Regions from separate parts of the Rhizobium sp. BK176 genome, predicted to be linked through region 3. Evidence: predicted binding sites of a transcription regulator. Region 3 holds the regulator's gene; each other region holds the start of a gene.
The links. Region 3 encodes PhoB, which activates phosphate uptake and scavenging genes when phosphate is short. Its sites were predicted from a motif close to TGTCATNNANCTGTCAT; they were not measured.
Positions count from the first base shown of each region.

Region 1: the regulator PhoB is predicted to act here: its motif matches at 1,678-1,694, upstream of FHT76_RS14310 (alkaline phosphatase).
Region 2: the regulator PhoB is predicted to act here: its motif matches at 1,880-1,896, upstream of FHT76_RS14180 (DUF2794 domain-containing protein).
Region 4: the regulator PhoB is predicted to act here: its motif matches at 1,877-1,893, upstream of FHT76_RS28855 (ceramide glucosyltransferase).

Region 1 is NZ_JANUBV010000003.1:323,263-327,328, reverse strand. It holds gene FHT76_RS14310 (alkaline phosphatase) at 8-1,585, opposite strand; gene FHT76_RS14305 (iron ABC transporter permease) at 1,715-3,394, opposite strand; gene FHT76_RS14300 (ABC transporter substrate-binding protein) at 3,405-4,066, opposite strand, start outside.
Region 2 is NZ_JANUBV010000003.1:298,119-302,184, reverse strand. It holds gene FHT76_RS14190 (Bax inhibitor-1/YccA family protein) at 58-786, shown strand; gene FHT76_RS14185 (GNAT family N-acetyltransferase) at 893-1,450, shown strand; gene FHT76_RS14180 (DUF2794 domain-containing protein) at 1,456-1,857, opposite strand; gene FHT76_RS14175 (thioredoxin family protein) at 2,222-2,959, opposite strand; gene acnA (aconitate hydratase AcnA) at 3,193-4,066, opposite strand, start outside.
Region 3 is NZ_JANUBV010000004.1:246,748-250,813, forward strand. It holds gene pstA (phosphate ABC transporter permease PstA) at 1-499, shown strand, start outside; gene pstB (phosphate ABC transporter ATP-binding protein PstB) at 514-1,329, shown strand; gene phoU (phosphate signaling complex protein PhoU) at 1,373-2,086, shown strand; gene phoB (phosphate regulon transcriptional regulator PhoB) at 2,123-2,806, shown strand; gene FHT76_RS16620 (GcrA family cell cycle regulator) at 2,905-3,438, opposite strand; gene FHT76_RS16625 (aspartate aminotransferase family protein) at 3,866-4,066, shown strand, end outside.
Region 4 is NZ_JANUBV010000013.1:64,155-68,220, reverse strand. It holds gene FHT76_RS28860 (bifunctional diguanylate cyclase/phosphodiesterase) at 1-576, shown strand, start outside; gene FHT76_RS28855 (ceramide glucosyltransferase) at 647-1,801, opposite strand; gene FHT76_RS28850 (hypothetical protein) at 1,977-2,204, opposite strand; gene FHT76_RS28845 (class I SAM-dependent methyltransferase) at 2,489-3,301, opposite strand; gene FHT76_RS28840 (hypothetical protein) at 3,384-3,545, opposite strand; gene FHT76_RS28835 (LysR family transcriptional regulator) at 3,618-4,066, shown strand, end outside.

The DNA.
Region 1 (4,066 bases), on a different contig from region 3:
ATGGACGTCAACTCGATATCTGCGGATCGAGCGTCGTCCGCCACAGCTCGGTATCGTTCCGATCCATCAGCCTCACGGTCAGTTGCTCGGTCTGCCCATCGATGTCGACAAGCCCGAAGAACTGCATGCCGGCCGAGGGCGGCAGGTTCTGCTCCGCACCGCCAGGTGCGGCTTTCATGAACTTCACCTGCGGCCCGAAAGTCATGTCGAGTTCCTGCTGACCATAGGTTCCGGAATGTAACGGACCCGCCACGAACTCCCAGAACGGCAGGAACTCATGGAACTTCGCCTTACCTGGATCGTAGTAGTGCGCAGCCGTATAGTGCACGTCGGCTGTCAGCCAGATCATGTTCGCTATGCCGGCATCGCGGATGAAGCGCAGCAGATCGGCAAACTCAAGCTCGCGACCGCGCGGGGCGCCATTGTCACCATTGGAAATCGACTCGCTGCCCGTCCGGTGACCGTAATCGTCCCAGATCACCAACCCGATCGGCAGATCGCAGGCGATGACCTTCCAGGTCGCTGTCGAGCGCACCAGCTCGCGCTTCAGCCACGCCACCTGCCGCTCGCCCAGAAGCCGACACTCCGGGTTTGGCTCGACATCCAGCCCATGACTGTTCGGGCCACGATAGGAGCGCAGGTCGATGAAGAAGACGTCGAGCAGTGGACCGTAGGACACCTTGCGATAAATCCGGCCCGGCTCATCGGCCACGTAACGAATTGGCGTCATCTCATGAAAGGCACGGCTTGCGCGGGATGCAAGCGTGGCGATCGATTTTTCCTTGTAGCGATCATCGTCGCGAAGGTCGGTCGAGGGCGACCAGTTGTTCAGCACCTCATGATCATCCCATTGATAGAACACCGGACAGACCGCGTTGAACGCCTTCACATGGTCGTCGAGCAGATTATAGGCCCACTGGCCACGAAACTGGTCGAGCGTCTGCGCAATGTCGCGCTTTGCTTCGGTGACGATGCGGTTCTTCCAGACACTACCGTCTCGTAGCCTGACCTCATCGGCAATGGGATTGTCGGCATAGATGGTGTCGCCGGAGTGGATCATGAAATCCGGCCGGTGGTAGGCGATCGTCGAATAGGTCCGCATCCCCTCGTCATCAATGCCCCAGCCCTGGCCGGCCGTATCCCCCGACCACGCAAAACGGATGTTGCGTTTACCCGCCGGCGCCGTGCGAAACTGTCCATGGATCGGCTCCGACAGATCGTTGACGTCCTGCAGGTCGGCCGCACGGAAGCGATAGAATATCTCCTGATCATCAGGGAGATTCTGGAGCAGCAACTTTCCCGCCAGATTGGTATCCGGCGTCACGTCAATGGGCGCGACGCGCACCGCATTGGCGAACCGGTCGCTCGTCGAATACTCGACATAGAGCCGTGCCGGCCGGCTCACCTGCGCCCAGACCACGCCCGAATTCGCATCGACATCGCCGGATTGCACGCCCGCAGTAAAGACTGGGCGACTGGACGAGCCGCGTGCGTAATAGGGCATCGCCAGCCCGGCCAGTGCAAATCCGCCAACGGCGCCCATGGATGAAAGGAAGCGTCGACGGGTCGTTTCAGTCAATGTCATGCCAAGGTCTATCCGGCTAACGGGAGGGCCGAACCTATGGCGGCTGTCATGTCATTCGCTTGAAGGTGGCATGACCGTTTTTCGAAACTTCAGCGACAGTTTTGTTACGAGAGCGCCGCTGGCGAGGCGCTATTCCGCCACCAATCCGCTGCGGCGAAGCAGCGTCAGCAGCAGAAGCGGCAAAAGCGTCGTGATGAGGATGGCGATGAAGGCCATCGCCATGCCGAGGCCAATCGACCCCTGCTCGAACTGCCGCCAGATGAAGGTGGCGATCGTCTGCATGCCGACAGGTGCGACGACGACCGAAGCCACCAGTTCGCGCGACGCAAGCGCAAAGACCAACAGCATTGCGGAAGCGAGGCTCGGAAAGACGAGCGGCAGGAGGATGCGGCGGAACGCAGTCACTCCGCTTGCACCAAAGACCCGAGCCGCGGCTTCCAGGCTGTCCCCGATCTGCTGGAATGCCGCCGTCGTGTAACGCACGGGCTGCGGCAGCAGGATGCAGCAATAGGCGAGAAGCAGGATAAATGCCGTGTTGTAGGGGGTCGCCGGCAGCCAGGGCATGTTCCAGGCAAGGATCAGGCCGACGGCAACAACGATGCCTGGCAGCGCATTCGGCAGGATCGTCATCGTGTCGATCGCCACGCGCCCGCGGATCTTCGTCTTGACCACAGTATAGGCGGCCAATACGCCGATGAGGCCGGTAATCAACGCCGTGCCGATGCCCAGCGAGAAGCTGTTGAGAAGCGCGCCCAGTGCACCGGCGCTGTTGTTGAAGACGGACAGGAAGTTCTCGACGCTGATGTTGTCGAGCGCCAGACCACCCGAGATCGTGCGCGACAGTGCGGTGAACAGGATCGAGAGCAGCGGCACGCCCGTCGCAAGGAAGGCGACGACGGCGAAGGCGATCATCACGGGAACCTTCATCGCCCCAAGCGGCCGCTTGTCCTTGGCAGCGGGTTTGCCGCCCACGGTCTGATAGGACCGCCGGGCAAGGATCCATCGCTGCAGCAGGAAAGTCAGCAGCGACATGACGACAAGCAGGATCGACAGGATCGCGGCCCCCGGCAGATCGATCGGCCAATCCGAGATCCGCAGGTCGATACCGGTGACCAGCACCTGGAAGCCGGCGCGACGACCAAGCGCTGCCGGCGTACCGTATTCCTCGATCGCTGCGGCAAAGACCAGCATCAGGCTGGCAACGAGCCCGGGCGCCGACAGTGGTAGCGTGATCCGAAAGAACGCCCGCGCCGGCGATGCGCCGAAGACGCGACCGACGTCCGCATAACGCGCACCAACAGCCTCGACCGTGCGCGATACTGCGAAATAGACGACGGGAAAAGTGTTGAAGGCCATGACCATGGTCATGCCGAACAGCGAAAAAAGAGAGGGTGCGAGGTTGAATCCCGCGATCTGCTGAAGATAGCCGCGCGGTTGCAACGTCATGATCCAGCCAAGTGTGGCGATGTAAGGCGGGATCATGAACGGAACGAGCAGCAACACATCCCAGAGCGGCGCGAGCGGGATGCGATAGAGCGCCCGAAACACGCCGAGCGGCACCGCCACCAGCGCCGAGGCCAGCACCACGCAACTGCCGAGCAGAATGGTGTTCCCGGCCATGCCAACAAGCGCGCTATCGAAAAGTGTCGCAACAAGCGAGGAGAAAGGGCCCGCGAACGAGCCCTGTCCGAGGTTGGGAAAGATGCCCTGAAGCACAACGGCGATGAATGGAACGCCGACGATAACGATCAACCCCGCGATCGCCAGCCAGGCGGCCGGCGCAGCGCCGCTACCATCGTTCGTCCTCATCGCCCTGTCCTTACTTGCCGCCGAACGTGTCGGTGACCTGCTTCAGCGTTTCCTTCCGCTTGCCGTAGACAGCAGCAGTGTCGTACTTCAGCAGCTTCAGATCGCTGATCAGCGGACGGCTTGCCGGAATGTCGCTACGAGCCGGCATCAGCATCTGGTCGGCAACAAGCTTCTGGCCTTCGTCAGAGAGCATGTAGTCGATGAACTTCTTCGCCTCATCCTGGTTCTTCGACCAGTTGAGGATCATGGCCGGACGCGGCGCGATAACAGTGCCGGATTCTGGGAAGATCACATCGATGTTCTCGCCCTTTTCCTTGGCATTGAGGGTGATGTAATCAACGGCGCCGAAGACGGCAGCCTTCGCACCCTGCAGAACCGGGTTCAGAGCCTCGGCATTGGCACCCGCGATGATGGCGCCGTTGTCCTTCAGATCCTTGAAGAGCTTGAAGTCATCCTGGCCGGCAAGCGCCGCCGTCAGCTCGAAGGACGAGCCGGACTGCGCCGGATCCGGAATGTTGACGAGGTCTTTGTATTCAGGCTTCGTCAGGTCGGCCCACTCGGCCGGCTTCGGCGTGCCGCTCTTGGTGTTCCAGGCGATGCCGAGCGCCGAGATCCCCTGGGCAACGGCCGTGTCGGTTTTCAGGAAGTCAGGAACCTTGGCGGCGTTCGGGC
Region 2 (4,066 bases), on a different contig from region 3:
GCGCCCGGGTTTTTGCGCCCGACACCGTGTCCACACCGGAGCTTGTAAGAGGAAACTATGGCTGACCTTCGTAATTACCAAGGCCGCGTACAGACTGGCGAGATGATCGACCAGGGCCTACGCAGCTATATGCTCAAGGTCTACAACCTGATGGCGCTGGGTCTGGCGATCACGGGTGTAGCCGCCTATCTGGGCTTCAATTTCGCCGTCCAGAACGGCCAACTGACGCAGTTTGGCGTATTGCTTTTCCAATCGCCGCTGCGCTGGGTGGTCATTCTTGCACCGCTGGCCGCCGTGTTCTTCCTGAGCTTCAGGATTAACCGGATGAGTGTTGCCGCTGCGCAGACGACCTTCTGGGTCTACGCCGCGCTGGTGGGCCTGTCGCTTTCGTCGATCTTTCTGGTCTACACACAGTCGAGCATCACGCAGACGTTCTTCGTAACGGCCGCTTCCTTCGGTGCACTTTCGCTCTATGGTTACACGACCAAGCGTGATCTCTCTGCAATGGGCTCGTTCCTGATGATGGGTCTCTTCGGCCTGATTATCGCGTCGCTCGTGAACCTCTTCCTGGCATCGTCTGCCATGCAGTTCGCGATCTCCGTGATTGGCGTGCTGATCTTTGCGGGCCTCACCGCCTACGACACGCAGCGTATCAAGGAACTGTACTACGAAGCAGACGGCGCAGATGTTGCCGGCCGCAAGGCGATCATGGGCGCACTGACCCTGTATCTCGACTTCATCAACCTCTTCATGTTCCTCCTGCAGTTCATGGGCAACCGCAAGTAAGGAACAGAGGCATATCGAAAAAGGCGGCTTCGGCCGCCTTTTTTGTTGCTAGGTCGTCCGCAGAATGATTTTTGGAGGGGTCCTTTAGTCAACGCCGGCCGACCGAATGCCCATCTCCCTCCGCGACGCTTCCCCATCCGACCTCACTGCTATTACGACGATCTATCGAGAATCCGTTCTGAATGGTGTCGCAAGCTATGAGCTCGTCCCGCCCGAACAGGACGAGATGGCGGCGCGATTTTCCGCCATCACGGGTCAGGGCTATCCGTACATCGCCGCGATCGACGAGGGTGGCAACCTGCTTGGTTATGCCTATGCTTCGGCTTTCCGTACACGACCGGCCTATCGTTGGATGGTGGAGGATTCCATCTATCTTGGGCCTGAGGCACGCGGCCGGGGAATCGGAAGACTGCTGCTTACCGAACTTATTCAACGCTGCAGCGATCTCGGCTTTCGTCAGATGGCCGCCGTCATCGGTGGCGCACATCCGGCATCAATTGCCCTGCATCGCGCGTTGGGTTTTGAGGATACGGGTCGCCTGAAAGCGACAGGCTACAAACACGGACGCTGGCTCGACACGATGATCATGCAACGTGCCTTGGGCGAGGGCGCAGCCTCGGACCCGGATGCTTCGACCTATCCCGGCACCCTCTTCAAAGCCTGAGTCGCTTACTTCTCGACCAGCTTCAAAGCCTTGTTGAAGACCTTCAAGACCTGCTGTAACTCGTGCCCGCGCTTCAGGATGACGCCGTGGATGTTGGTAACGGAGTAGGCGCCCTGCTTGGTTGCAAGCTTCGGATTCTTCTCAATGCGAAAGAGCGGCATTTCGCCCGATCGCTTGAAAACCGAGAAGACCGCGCGGTCCTTCAGATGATCGATCGCATAGTCCCGCCACTCTCCCTCGCCGACCATGCGGCCATAGATCCAGAGAATCGCATCGAGTTCGCGCCGGTGGAATGTGACCGGAGCGGGATCCTTGCTCTGCTTGTATTCCTTGAGATCCACGACGACTGAGGAACTGCTCTCGGCTGACCGGCTTTCGCCGCGCCGCAAATCCGGCTGATCTGTCATCAGTCTCCCGGTGCCTCCACTCGTGACAGGTAAATGACAGTTTGCCTTAGCGTTTACAAATTGCAAGCAGGCGATCAGTCACATTAATCATACTCTGTGCAATCTCCCGAGCGCCGCAATTCAGTCAAAACAGCGCCTCATTTGCAAGGGAAATTCCCTCACGACTGCGCCGCGGGCCCGTTCGGACCTACGTCGCACCCGATTCGTGCATGATCTTTGCCTGATTTTATAGGCATAAAAGGTCGTGCGTGAGTTTGGCGCCAGCGCGCCAAAGGGCCCGGCTGACCGTATCGACCTTAACCCCAGCCCCGAATACGATCAGCCGGGCCGCCCCGTTTTCCATCCACAGAAGCAGATGAAACGGCTAGATGTTCTTCCCGGCCATGACGACCGTCGCTCCGAGAATCGCGGATGGATTGCCATCGGCGGTGGAGGATTGAAGTAGAATCGCGCAGCCCTCGAGGTCCGGCTTCTGCATCACGCTTGCCGGCAGCGTCAAGCTTGTTTCCTTGCCTTCCCACATACCGACCGTCTCCACATCGGCAACGCTGTTCAGGTAGGCAATCTTCTGGCCGCTGTTCTCGCCCTTCTCGACGTCGATGGTCTTCTCACGGTTGAAATAGACCATGACGACATTGGCCTTGCCTTGCCCTGCCCCGATCTTGATCTCGAGTTGGTCGCCGCGCATCTCGGCCTTCACCGGCACGGAAAGGCCCATCCCTTCGGCTGCATAGCCGTCGATCTTCTTGTTGATCGCACCGAGGTCAGCGCCGGCCACATGGTCGCGGCCGTTGATGATGACCTGCGGCGTATAGACATTGGCGCGACCCATCGTCTGCGCGTAGCCATACTGCCGCTCCGTGTTTTCCTTCGAACTCAGCGTGTCGGCCCAGCCCATGTAATTCCAGTAGTCGACGTGATAGGCGAGCGCAATAACCCCGCCAGCCTCGACGATCTTGCGAAAAACCGCATCAGCTGGAGGACACGAAGAGCATCCCTGCGAGGTGAAGAGTTCGACCACACCTTTCGGCGCATCCTGGGCAAAAAGCGGGCCGGCAAGCGCCACAGCTGCAACCACAGAAATCAAAAACCTCGCGGACATTCACTGCACCTTTTTCTTCAGTACCTGCCGCCGAGTTTCGCCGCAGGTTCCGATATCTGAGCGTAGAGATAGTGGTTCTCGATCGAAACGGAAAGTCACGAACGGGTGAGACAGGCTTCGAGGAAGTCAAGCTGAAACACATCGTCGTGAGCGCGAATTTACCGCCTCGCGTTCAAACGAAAACCGCCGGAAATCTCTTTCCGGCGGTCATTGTCATGGAAGTCTGTTAACAATCAGGCAGCGAGATCGCGCAGAACCGTCTGCAGGATGCCGCCGTTGTTGAGGTAGATCACTTCGTCGAGCGTATCGACGCGCGACAACAGCGGAACTTCCTTCACGGTGCCGTCGCCGTAGGTAATCTTGGCAATCTTCTTTTCGCGCGGCTTGATGTTCTCAAGGCCCTCGATGCTGACGATTTCGTCGCCCTTCAGGCCGAGGCTTGCCCAGGTCGTGCCCTCTTCGAAGACGAATGGGATGACGCCCATTCCGACCAGGTTCGAGCGGTGAATACGCTCGAAGGACTGTGCAATGACCGCCTTCACGCCAAGCAGGTTGGTGCCCTTCGCTGCCCAGTCGCGGGACGAGCCGTTGCCGTACTCGACGCCAGCAAAGATGACGAGCGGAACGCCCTCGGCCTTATACTGCATAGCCGCGTCATAGATCGATTCCTCTTCCTTCGACGGATAGTGGATGGTGTAGCCACCTTCCTTGCCGTTCGGGCCGAGCATGTGGTTGCGGATACGGATATTGGCGAACGTGCCACGCATCATGACTTCATGGTTGCCGCGACGCGTGCCGTACTGGTTGAAGTCAGCGACGCCGACATTGTTCTCGAGTAGGTAAGCACCGGCCGGAGACGCAGCCTTGATCGAACCGGCAGGCGAAATGTGGTCGGTGGTGATCTTGTCGCCGAAAAGGCCGAGAACGCGAGCACCCTTGATGTCCGAAATACCCGAGCCGGTCTTGCCCATGCCCACAAAGTAGGGCGGGTTCTGCACGTAGGTCGACTTGTCATCCCAGGCGTAGGTCTGTCCGGCCGGCACTTTGACGGCCTGCCAGTTTTCATCACCCTTGAAGACGTCGGCGTACTTCGTTTCGTAAAGTTCG
Region 3 (4,066 bases):
CGGCCTGCTCGGTCTTGCCGTCTTCATCAACTTCGCAGGCCTGCCGCGTTCCGCGTCGCTGGTCGGCGGTCTGGTGCTGTCGCTGATGACCCTGCCGACGATCATCATCGCGACGCGCGCAGCGCTCCGCGCCGTGCCGCCGTCAATCCGCGCGGCTGCCCTTGGTCTCGGTGCCTCGAAGATGCAAATGGTGTTCCACCACGTCCTGCCGCTCGCGATGCCAGGCATCCTGACCGGCACGATCATTGGCCTGGCACATGCACTCGGCGAGACGGCTCCGCTGCTCTTGATCGGGATGGTCGCCTTCGTCGCCAACGCACCGGCAACGCCGATGGAGCCTTCGACAGCCCTGCCGGTCCAGGTCTACATGTGGGCCAACGAAGCCGAGCGTGCCTTCGTCGAGCGCACATCGGGTGCCATCATCGTCCTGCTCCTGTTCCTGGTCGTCATGAACTTCGGAGCCATTCTCTTGCGTCGTCGCTTTGAGCGCCGCTGGTAAACGGAGTAGACATTATGAACATGTTGACGGAAGCAGCAGTTGAGAAGGCGCTGGATCAGAAGATGAATACCGTTCCCTATAAGATGATCGGCCAGGACGTCTCGGTTTACTACGGCGAAAAGCGTGCGCTTTTCGATGTGAAGCTGAACATTCGCGAAAACACGGTGACAGCATTGATCGGCCCGTCCGGTTGCGGCAAGTCCACCTTCCTGCGCAGCCTGAACCGGATGAACGACACGATCGATGGTTGCCGCGTTACCGGCAAGATCACGCTCGATGGTGACGATATCTACGATCCGGATATCGATGTCGTGGAGCTCCGCGCTCGCGTCGGCATGGTGTTCCAGAAGCCGAACCCGTTCCCGAAGACGATCTATGAGAACGTCGCCTACGGCCCGCGCATCCATGGTCTTGCCAAGTCGAAGGCCGACATGGACCAGATCGTCGAGGTCAGCCTGCAGCGCGCCGGTCTGTGGAACGAGGTGAAAGATCGCGTTCATGAAGCCGGCACCGGCCTTTCCGGTGGTCAGCAGCAGCGTCTCTGCATCGCCCGCGCCGTTGCCGTCAGCCCGGAAGTGATCCTGATGGACGAGCCATGCTCGGCTCTCGATCCGATCGCCACGGCAAAGGTCGAGGAATTGATCCACGAGCTTCGCGAAAATTACACGATCGTCATCGTGACGCACTCGATGCAGCAGGCCGCCCGCGTTTCGCAGCGCACGGCCATGTTCCACCTCGGCAATCTCGTCGAGGAGAACGACACCGACAAGATGTTCACCAACCCGGACGACCCGCGCACCCAGGACTACATCATGGGTCGCTTCGGTTGATCGCCGACGACGGTAACACTCACGACATTCAAGGATGATCCCTATGGCATCGACACATATCTTTTCTGCGTATGACGATGATTTGAAGTTTCTGACGCGCCGTATCTCGGAAATGGGCGGCCTGGCCGAGCAGATGGTTTCGGATGCGGTTCGCGCCCTTGTCAACGGCGACACGGCCCTGGCCCAGAAGGTCATCTCCGACGACGTGATCCTCGATCACGCCGAACGCGAGGTTGGTGACAAGGCGATCGTTACCATCGCCCGTCGCCAGCCCATGGCCGCCGACCTTCGCGAGATCATGGGTTCGATCCGCATCGCCGCTGACCTTGAGCGCGTCGGCGATCTTGGCAAGAACACCGCCAAGCGCGTTATCGCCGTGCAGAGCGCCGGCGTCCCGCGCAAGCTTGCCCGCGGCCTTGAGCACCTCTCCGAACTGGCGCTCGTCCAGCTCAAGGAAGTCCTCGATGTCTATACGAGCCGCGCTGCCGACAAGGCAAAGTCGATCCGTGAGCGCGACGAGGAAATCGACGCGATGTACACCTCGCTGTTCCGCGAGATGCTCACCTACATGATGGAAGATCCGCGCAACATCACCAGCTGCACACATCTTCTGTTCTGCGCCAAGAACATCGAGCGTATCGGCGACCACGCCACCAACATTGCCGAGACAATCTACTACATGGCCACCGGTGCTCAGCCGGAAGGCGAACGTCCGAAGGACGATACCGCCAACACCGTCGGCGCTGTCACCGAATAATCCTTCCGCGACCGCGCCCCCAGGAGACCGAAACGAATGATTCCAAAAGTAGCAGTCGTTGAAGACGAGGAAGCACTGAGCGTGCTTCTCCGTTATAACCTTGAGGCTGAAGGTTTCGAGGTCGATACCATCCTGCGCGGCGACGAGGCCGAGATCCGGTTGCAGGAACGGACCCCGGACATCCTGATCCTCGATTGGATGCTGCCTGGCGTATCCGGCATCGAACTCTGCCGCCGCCTGCGTATGCGGCCGGAGACCGAGCGCCTGCCGATCATCATGCTGACGGCCCGCGGCGAGGAAAGCGAACGCGTTCGCGGCCTCTCCACCGGTGCCGACGATTACGTCGTCAAGCCGTTTTCGACGCCGGAGCTCGTTGCTCGCGTCAAGGCGATGCTTCGCCGCGCCAAACCGGAAGTGCTCTCCACGCTCCTGAAGTGCGGCGATATCGAGCTCGACCGCGAGACGCATCGCGTTCATCGCAAGAGCCGCGAAGTTCGCCTTGGTCCGACCGAGTTCCGGCTCCTCGAATTCCTCATGGCGTCCCCTGGCCGCGTCTTCTCGCGCTCGCAATTGCTCGATGGCGTCTGGGGTCATGACATCTATGTCGACGAACGCACCGTCGACGTCCATGTTGGTCGTCTGCGCAAGGCGCTGAACTTCTCCAACATGCAGGACGTCATCCGCACCGTTCGCGGCGCCGGATATTCAATGGAAGCCTAGGCTTTCCCCGGAAAGCCTGCGCGACTTTCATAAAATTTCACAAATGAAAAACGGGCCCGCGAGGGCCCGTTTTCTTTGGTCCTTATCCGGCTTCCGGGTCAAGCGACCCGGTTGGCGGCCTTACGGCGCTCGTTTACCGGCTGATAGGCCATGCGTTGATGGTACGTGCAATATGGGGAGTTGTCCGGGGACTCGCAGCCGCAGAAGTGGAAGTCGTCCTTCAGCGGATCGCCGACCGGCCACTTGCAGGTGCGTTCGGTCAGCTCCGTCAGGCCCAGGCGACGCGAAATCGGAACGACCACGTTTGCGGCCGGACGATAACGGACTTCCTCGATCGCATCGATCTCGATTTCTTCCTTGAGCATCGTCGCGCCCTGCTGGCGAGTGACGGTGCGCGTGGCGACGCGAGATGCATAGTTCGGAGCGCGCGGTGCGGATGTCGTGCGCTTGGGTGTCCGGACGGTCGTCGTCGAGCCTCCGGCCTTGGCACGGCCGGGCAAACTCAAACGGTGGACTTTGCCGATGACGGCATTACGGCTTACACCGCCAAGTTGTGCTGCAATCTGGCTGGCGCTCAGGCCTTCGGACCAAAGCTTCTTCAGTTTTTCAACGCGCTCGTCTGTCCAGTTCATGCCCCTGTCTCCGCCTTATTAGCGTTGGTGTAGGCAGAATCCTTCACCGTTGCCCCGGACGTATCCGAGGCAAGAAACGCTTGCTCGATTTTGGTGACTAGTTCCGCCGCATGCAGTCTAGTAATTGAGTTTTAACCTAGTGTGAGGCTGACTCCGTGACAAGAGTCGGTTGAATCCCGGCGAATCGAATTTGGAGTTTTCCCCAACTTGCTGGACGGCAGAGTCATTTCTGCAACATTAGTTGTTGATAGGTCGGACGCCTCGGGATGGCAGCTTGACGCATGCAGCAAAAGCTCAGTTTTGTTGACATTGCAGTGCGAAAAGTAAATAGTGCTGCTCGCCGCCGAAAGGCGGCATTTTTAATTTTCAGGCCCGCCTTCCTTAGCCGGAGTCCGGCCGCTGATGATCAATGACAGGAGATCGCGCTATGGCTGAAGCCGCGCTTTACGATACCTACTCTCGTGCCCCCTTGCGGTTCGAGCGAGGCGAGGGCGTGTGGCTGATCAGCGAAACGGGCGAGCGATATCTTGACTTCGGTGCGGGCGTGGCCGTCACCTCCGTTGGCCATGGTCATCCGCATGTCGTCGGCGCCCTGAAGGAGCAGGCCGACAAGGTTTGGCACCTTTCC
Region 4 (4,066 bases), on a different contig from region 3:
GGCGATCTTGTTCTGGAGGAGGCCTGCCTGGCAGCGCAGCGGTGGCCGGATCTGGAGATCGCGATCAACGCCTCACCTCTCGAGTTGCGAAACGAGGCGTATGCGCTGAGGGTCATCGCGGCCTTGAACAAGCATAGGATTGATCCCGCGCGGCTGGAGATCGAAATAACCGAGGGCACGCTGCTCGATAGTGCAGGGGAATGCCAGCGCAACATCGCGGCCCTCCGCTCTGTCGGTGTCCGCATTGCGCTGGACGATTTTGGCACGGGCTTTTCCAGCTTCGGTCGCCTGCAATATGTCGCCGTCGACCGTATCAAGATCGACAAGAGCTTCGTGGACGGCTTCGATAGCCAGGAGGCTGACAATCGGGCCATTGTCGAGGCGATGATAAGGCTGGCACGGGCTAAAGGCTTGAAGACAACGGCTGAAGGCGTTGAGACCGAAGAGCAGCGGGCAATCCTGAAAGAACTTGGTTGCGATCACCTGCAAGGATATCTCCTGTCGAAGCCCATGACCAAGGACGCATTCGACCGAATGGTCGGAACGAATGTGATCGACTTGCAGGCGAAGCGTTAGGTTGGCTCGGCCACGAGAATTTTCAGGTCTGAGGTGACGACGCCGCTGCTGGGAGCGGGCGGCCTGATTGCTAGGGGCTGGCAATTGGTTCAGCGACGCCGGCTTCGAGGCGAGACTCGTGTGATCCGATCACCATCCTGTTTCCGCGCCAATCGAAGCTTCCGGCCAACCAGCTCCTGATCCAGATGGCGGGCAACAAGATATCACGCGTCACCATTGCAACGAGCGATATCGGTGAGAGATGCCAATTCTTGCGGGCCGCAAGAAGAAGTTCCGGTATGTAGGCTGCGCACAAAACCGCGACAGTTGTGGTGGAAAGACTGGCACCGACAACGAACGCGGCGCACACGCACAGTGATAGGGGCGGAACCACGCCCAACAGGATCTCCGGGGCGAAGAAATGCGGGAAAGTCACGCGTCTCAGCCGCGCCCAGCGGCATTGTCGCGCCCATATCTCGCGAAAGGTTCTTCTTCCTAACGGCTGCTCGAACGGCCCACCAACCAGATGCACCTTGAGGCCCATTCGGTTCACCAGCTTGGTGGCCGCGGCATCTTCTGCGATCTCAGCCCCAAGTGCCTGGATGCCGCCGTGGGAGTTGAGGGTCTTCTTTCGCCACAGCATGCTCTTGCCTTGCGCGAAGCCAAATCCAAGAGCCTCTCCTGCATATTGCCAACGGGCCTGGTGGGTGTTGAGAAACGCACATTCCACCTCCGCCCAAAACCCTGTGGGGCGGGAGCCAAGTGGCGTCGAGCAGACAAGTCCACTATCGGGCCGCCATGCAGCGATCAGGCGCGCGAGATAGTCGCTGGGCATCAAAACGTTGGAATCGGCAAGCACGACCCATTCGTGCGACGCTGCGTTCCAGCCCTTGACACAATTGTTGAGTTTCGGATTTGCGCTGACGCGATCGTCCCCAACAAGGACCGTTGCCTTTGTCAGCGGCTTCGCCCGGCGAGCCTCTTCAGCCAGGCCAATTACCGGATCGGCCTTGTCGGCAACGCAGAAGATGATTTCGTAGTCGGGCCAATCCAGGCTCAGCGCACTTTCGAGCGTCTCCCGCGAGAACTGTTCCACCCCGCGAAGGGGTATCACGATTGAGACCGGCGGACGGGCGGAAACGCTTGGCGTTTTGTCTTGGCGGGATCGAATCCGCCATCCCGCGATAACAAGGCTGAGGGTATTGGCTGCCAACAGGGCACCGGCGACGGCAATGATATACAGCATCAGTCATTCCAGCGGTGAACAGCGCCGGAATGAAAACGAGTCTCAGCGCCCGGTGAGCTAAGACATCATCGTCACATGACGCGATGATGACATCTGCCTGTTGCTCTGTGAGGAGTTAACAGGAGCATCGGAGCAAGTTGTTAGCGCGTCATGCCAGCGGCTGCCAACGCTGAACTCAGTGCTTTCTCCTCAGGGCCCTTTGAACCTTGACAATCTCGCCCTTCATCAGGATCAGGAAGTGCTTCTTGTCGAGGCGGTTGGCGACGTCGCCGTCTACCGTCATGTAGTCCGTTCTGGGACTGGACATGGTCTCATCCGCTACCCTGATCTGCTCAATCACGATGCAAGGATTTCCAGCGTCACCCGTGCATTTGAACCGCCGCGTCTCCTGGTACTGTGACATCGATCCCCTCCTAAGCTGACGGCAAGCATCATCGCGACCGAAGCCGGGATTTCAAGTTATAAATTAGGTGTTGCTGAATTATACGAAGGGTGAAGGTGTGTCCGGTGGCGCAAGCAAAGCCCGGTGCTGGTTTGGACAGCGCCGGGCCTATGTGACTGCAGTTGAGGGAAACGCAGTCAGTGCAACGACAAAGGGTGCGCTGCCCAGGAAGAACGTTGCTACGGTTCGGATGTTCCGAACCGCAAAGGTATTGTTCAGGCTGCTGCCTCTCGGCGCGCCCACCGCTAGTTTTGGCGTGGTGCCTCGGCGGTGAACACAAACGCCGACATTCGCCCTTCGATCGGCCCCTTGCCGAAGGTTTTCTCAAGCGCTTCCGCTACGCGTGCCACGACATCGACCTTCGGCTGACGTGCTTCGATTTCCATGCGGAGCGGACTGCCCCTGCAGAAGGCGGTGGCTGCATCATGTGCCGAGGATGCATGAGACGTCTTTTCGACCTTTGCGAAGGTCGCCGACTGGAAACCGGCGCGCTCGAGCTCGGATAGGATCGTCTCGGCATCAAAATAGCCATGCGGCGTCCGTCGAAAGAATTCCGGCGGATCGCCCGGAAACACGGCGTCTGTTGCAGCCCTGACGGCGGCTGCGAAATCGTTGCTCTCGACCGTGTCCCACGTGTTGAAGAGAAACGTTCCTTTCGGCTTCAGCACGCGAAGGATTTCGTGATAGGCGCGGTGTTTGTCGGGAAAGAACATGACGCCGAACTGACTGGTGACGGCATCAAAGGTCTGATCGGGGAAGGGCAGGCTCAATGCGTCGGCCTGGCGCCATACGACATGCCCTCCGGAGTGTCGCCGTGCGGCGACATCCAGCATCGCCTGGTTCAAATCGGTGGCGATGATTTCCGCGTGCGGAAGCGCTGACGATATTGCGCGCGTAAGGGCGCCCGACCCAGCGGCGACCTCGAGAACGCGGTGCGGATGAAACGACGCCAGGCGCTGGGCCAGATCGGCCGCGTAAGGGTCGAACAGGATCGGTACCATGTAGCGGTCGTAAGCCGCAGGGATATCGCCTTGAAAACACGCATCATTTATAGCCATGATCGTTGCGCTCCATAGCCACCGCTCTGGGCGCATATTAGAACCTTTCATGGTGTCTTTGAAGGTGTTGCCCAGCGAGTGCTCAGCGAGGGTCTGTCATGCCCAAGGCTTGCAGATCGAGGTCATCCGCCAGATGTCTCGGCAGGCGCGCCAATTGATCTCGGGTACGATTGCGTGTCAGGCGTGAGATCTGACGCGTTCTAAATGCGTAGAAGATGTCGAAGATTGCGTTGAGAGTGCTCATTGCGGCCTCCTTTCATCGGTTTTAGCCGCCATGATCGAAGGGTACTGTCGGGTTGACTTTCAATCAAACAAAATGATATGGAATTCAAATTCAGAAAAATTGAAAGATGTGACGATGAGCATTCCCTTTCGCCGTCCCATTCCTTTGCTTGATAACGACGTCCTGAGGACGTTCGTTGCCATCGCAGAGACCGGCAATTTTTCGACCGCCGCGGAAGCCGTATATCGGACGCCGTCGGCTGTCTCCATGCAGATCAAGAAGCTGGAGGAGCAGCTCGGTGCGACGCTTTTCCTTCGTGATGCGCGTTCGGTCAGCCTGACCCAGCACGGCGAACTGCTACTCTCCTACGCACGCAACATTCTCGCTCTGTCGAACGAGGCGGTTTCGCGCTTCATCATGCCCGAGCTTAGCGGTGTGGTTCGGCTTGGCGCGCCGGAAGATATCGGCGAGCGATTGCTGCCCAGCATTCTGAAAAGCTTCGCCGAAAGCTTCCCGAGCATCATGGTCGATGTCACCATCGA